DNA from 2 places in the Serratia fonticola genome. Region 1 is predicted to be linked to the other one. Evidence: predicted binding sites of a transcription regulator. Region 1 holds the regulator's gene; the other holds the start of a gene.
The links. The regulator ArgR, encoded in region 1, controls arginine synthesis, uptake and breakdown. The targets are predictions, from matches to a motif close to ANTGAATAAAAATACANT.

Region 2: a site for ArgR is predicted at 873-890, ahead of argC (N-acetyl-gamma-glutamyl-phosphate reductase). Genes of this name have one in related genera too.

The regions. Positions count from the first base shown of each region.
Region 1 is NZ_CP011254.1:2,359,137-2,361,344, forward strand. Features, by position in the region: gene yhcN (peroxide/acid stress response protein YhcN) at 1-175, opposite strand, end outside; gene yhcN (peroxide/acid stress response protein YhcN) at 309-572, opposite strand; gene argR (transcriptional regulator ArgR) at 976-1,446, opposite strand; gene mdh (malate dehydrogenase) at 1,912-2,208, shown strand, end outside.
Region 2 is NZ_CP011254.1:1,572,603-1,574,810, forward strand. Features, by position in the region: gene argC (N-acetyl-gamma-glutamyl-phosphate reductase) at 1-724, opposite strand, end outside; gene argE (acetylornithine deacetylase) at 943-2,088, shown strand.

The sequences.
Region 1 (2,208 bases):
TATCAGACAGCGCCTGACGGATATCAGAAGGTGCGCCACCCACGCCGCTAGCGGTAATGGTGCCGACAGACTGCAGATTGCTGGCTTGGGCATCAGTGACCAGGTTAGCCGCAGAAGCACCGAAAGAAACGGCAGACAGCAGGCTAAGTGCAACGAGAGTAGTTTTCATGTTCATGATACTTGGATCCTTAATCGTTCAGAGATAACGGCCTGGAAGGGCTTTACAGCGTTTTTTATACTTGAAGGCGGTTATCTACTTGGTTTTTTACCAGAGAGTTGTCGTGCAATGCTCACATAACATCTTGTACTTACTTGTAAATCTCAGCGGTAGCGTGGTAGTTGCCTTCGTTACGAGCTTCGATCACGCGGTAAGCAGTCGCGCCTTGGGCATCGGCTTTGGCAGACAGTGCCTGACGGATATCAGAAGGTGCTGCACCGACGCCGCTCACGGTGATGGTACCGGCAGACTGCAGTTTTTCAGCCTGTGAAGCATCAACGGATTGTGCTGCGAATGCACCGAAAGACAGCATGGACAGCAGGCTAATTGTTGCTACGGTAGTTTTAATTTTCATGATTTATCCTCTTCGTATTCTTTTATCAGTTCCAATGAACTGTGATTTACGTCACGAAAATGAGTATACATCTAGTAACGGAAAAAATTAATAGCTGACTAACAGTTTCTAGTGAAACTTTATTGGGGTGGCCGTTACTTTTAATAACCTAATGGAATAAAAAACGGCGATAAAATACACTTTTGATGTTAAATTTTTGTAATTTCAATGAGCTAAGTGCTTTTGACTAAAAGTGCGGAAGCTTCCAGTCACTATCACCAGTCACCCAGAAATGTCATTGAAATGTGCTGCAGGTCGGCTTTTTGGCAGTTTTAAACGTGGTAGGCAGTGCGGAAGAAGTAAATGAAGGGTTAATAAAGGATGCACAGCCCGCGACGGAGCGCCGCAGGCTGCGCTGAATGCATCAAAGTTCCTGTTCGAACAAGGAGAGAATGGCTTCAAACAGTTGGCGTGCGGTAAATGAACTGGCCGGAGTGACAAAAATAGTGTCGTCACCGGCAATGGTACCCAGGATCCCTTCGGATTTGCCCAGTGAGTCCAACAGACGGGCAATCAGCTGCGCCGCACCTGGGCTGGTATGGATCACCACCACCGCGTCGTTATGGTCCACGTCCAGCACCAGATTCTTGAGCGGGCTGGTGGTGGTTGGGACACCGAGTTCGGCCGGGAGGCAGTACACCATCTCCATTTTTGCATTACGCGTGCGTACCGCCCCGAACTTGGTCAGCATGCGTGATACCTTGGACTGGTTAATGTTCTCGAAGCCTTCTTCTTGCAGCGCCAAAACGATCTCGCCTTGAGAACTGAATTTTTCTTCTTTCAATAACGCCTTAAACGCCTTGATCAGATCTTCCTGCTTTGCGGGATTACGCATTTTGCACCGTGGAATGTTGGTAATAGAGCTGATTATTATGCATATAAATGCATTTTTATGCAATATGGGGGCCGTCTGGAAAATTAAAAATGCCCAGACAGAAAGGCAAGAGCGCGATTTTAACAAAATCCGTTGCTCATGAATATGCCCTTTCGGTGCGGGAATCGAGTCAGCTCTCCGGTAACGAAAATGTTATTAAAATGATGTTGTTCTGATGTTACGTAAGGGTGTAATGTAACCGCCGGTTAACGCGATCGTGAAAAGCTTGGCACTATTTTCGATTAGTGTGCGCTATGCCCTTAATGCATAAGCTATTTACTTTAAAATGCTCGCAACATCGGCCATTTTATTGCGCCAGATCTAAAACCGACTGTTAAGAGGTTGTTTTTAAAGGCGTGATAAATTAAGGTCCGTGACCAAAGAATTCACGGCGCTTTTATATTTAAGACAATAAAGGAGTATAGGATGAAAGTTGCAGTTCTCGGTGCTGCTGGCGGTATTGGCCAGGCCCTCGCCCTTCTACTCAAGACCCAGCTTCCTTCAGGTTCTGAACTCTCCCTCTACGACATTGCCCCTGTTACCCCAGGCGTTGCCGTTGACTTAAGCCACATCCCAACCGCAGTTAAAATCAAAGGCTTCAGTGGCGAAGATGCAACTCCTGCGCTGCACGGTGCGGACGTGGTGTTGATTTCTGCTGGCGTTGCGCGTAAACCAGGGATGGATCGTTCCGATCTGTTCAACGTTAACGCTGGCATCGTACGC
Region 2 (2,208 bases), 790 kb from region 1:
TTTCCAGAATACCCCGCGGGAAGTTACCCAAGTGTGGCGTAAAGATGACCGGCACCCCGAGATGAGCAGAAATTTCTGGCTGATGACGGTGATTGAATAGGCCGTAAGGTTGCAGGCTGACTTCACAGAAACTGGTCGTGACGCTGGCTTTACGCCCTGCACCGCTCACACCGCTGACGGCGTTGATGACCGGCCATTGATCCAGGTTCAGCAATTGCTTGTCGAGCAGCGGTTTGAGCGCCAGCTGCGCCGCCGTTGGGTAGCAGCCCGGCACGGCAATCAGCTGCGCCTGCTTGAGTTTTTCGCTCTGCCACTCCGCCAGGCCGTAAACTGCCTGCGCCAGCCAGTCGGCATGCTGGTGTGTAAAACCATAATACTGTTGATAAAAATCAGCATCCTGCACGCGGAAGGCACCGGAGAGATCAAACACCACACAACCGGCAGCCAGGAATGCTGGCGCGATGTCGTGGCTCACCTCATGGGCGGTCGCGAGGAAAACAACGTCGATGCCTTTGGCCGCGGCGGCAACGTCAACCAGCGGCTGTAATGGCAGATCGACGATGCCTTTTAATTGAGGGTGCAGCTCGGAAAGCAATTTTCCTGCATCTGCACTTTGCGCTGAAACCGCTAAAGCGGTTATGTTCATGTGTGGGTGGCGATTCAGGTAAGCCGTGAGCTCTGCTCCGGCATAACCGCTGGCACCAACAATCAGCGTATTCAACATGTGGCCTTTCACCTTCTTGGCTAGCAATCTAAGAGTCACGGCGACCCTGGTAGCAGGGCTTGGTCGCGTTGTTGCGCGGTTCACCCACGTGGTTGAGCGTGATGTTTTTATCAACATCCGGGTTACAGGTTCCCTTACGCTCTAGCTTACTGTATTTTTATTCAAAATAAATGCATGAATATTGATACTATCCTAACCAAAGGCTGTCAACAGTGAAGATGAAATTACCTCCATTTATTGAGCTGTACCGGGCGTTGATCGCCACTCCGTCGATCAGCGCCACCGATGGTGCCCTCGATCAGAGTAATGAAGCATTAATCAACTTGCTGGCCGGCTGGTTCAACGATTTGGGCTTCCGCGTCGACGTGCAGCCCGTGCCGGATACCCGCAACAAATTCAACCTGCTGGCTAGCCTCGGTGAAGGCAGCGGCGGCCTGCTGCTGGCGGGCCACACCGACACGGTGCCCTACGATCAGGGGCGCTGGACGCGAGATCCCTTTACCCTGACCGAGCACGACAACAAGCTGTACGGGCTGGGTACTGCCGACATGAAGGGCTTCTTCGCCTTTATCCTAGACGCGGTACGCGATATCGATGCCAGCAAGCTGACTAAGCCGCTGTACATTTTGGCCACCGCTGATGAAGAAACGACGATGGCTGGTGCACGTTACTTTGCTGCCTCCAGTAAAATCCGCCCGGACTTTGCCATCATCGGCGAGCCAACCTCGCTGCAACCGGTGCGTGCGCACAAAGGCCATATCTCCAGTGCGATCCGCATCGTTGGCCAGTCGGGCCATTCAAGCGATCCGGCGCGCGGCGTCAATGCCATTGATCTGATGCATGAGTCCATCGGGCATCTGATGGAATTGCGCAAAACGCTACAGGAGCGCTACAACAACCCGGCGTTTGCGGTGCCTTACCCAACCATGAACTTTGGCCATATCAGCGGTGGCGATGCGGCTAACCGTATCTGTGCCTGCTGTGAACTGCATATGGATATCCGCCCGCTGCCGGGGATGACGCTGGATAACATCAACGAACTCCTGCAAGAAGCGTTGGCGCCGGTAAGCCAACGTTGGCCGGGCCGCTTGACGATCGATGAGCTACATCCGCCGATCCCTGGCTACGAATGCCCTACCGACCATCACATGGTGGCGGTGATTGAAAAACTGCTGGGTGCACGCACCGAAGTAGTCAACTACTGCACCGAAGCGCCGTTCGTCCAGGAAGTGTGCCCAACGCTGGTGCTCGGCCCTGGTTCGATCAACCAGGCACACCAGCCGGACGAATATCTGGATACCGCGTTTATTGAGCCAACGCGTAAGCTGCTGGGTCAGTTGGTCGACCATTTCTGCCGGCAATAAACCTTAGTAACAACAGGGGAATGGGTTACCATTCCCTACCTATTAAGACGTAGTAATTTATGCCGATAAGCCAGACTGATAACCGGCAGCGCGTAATTAAATTTCAGAAAATGCGCCGAA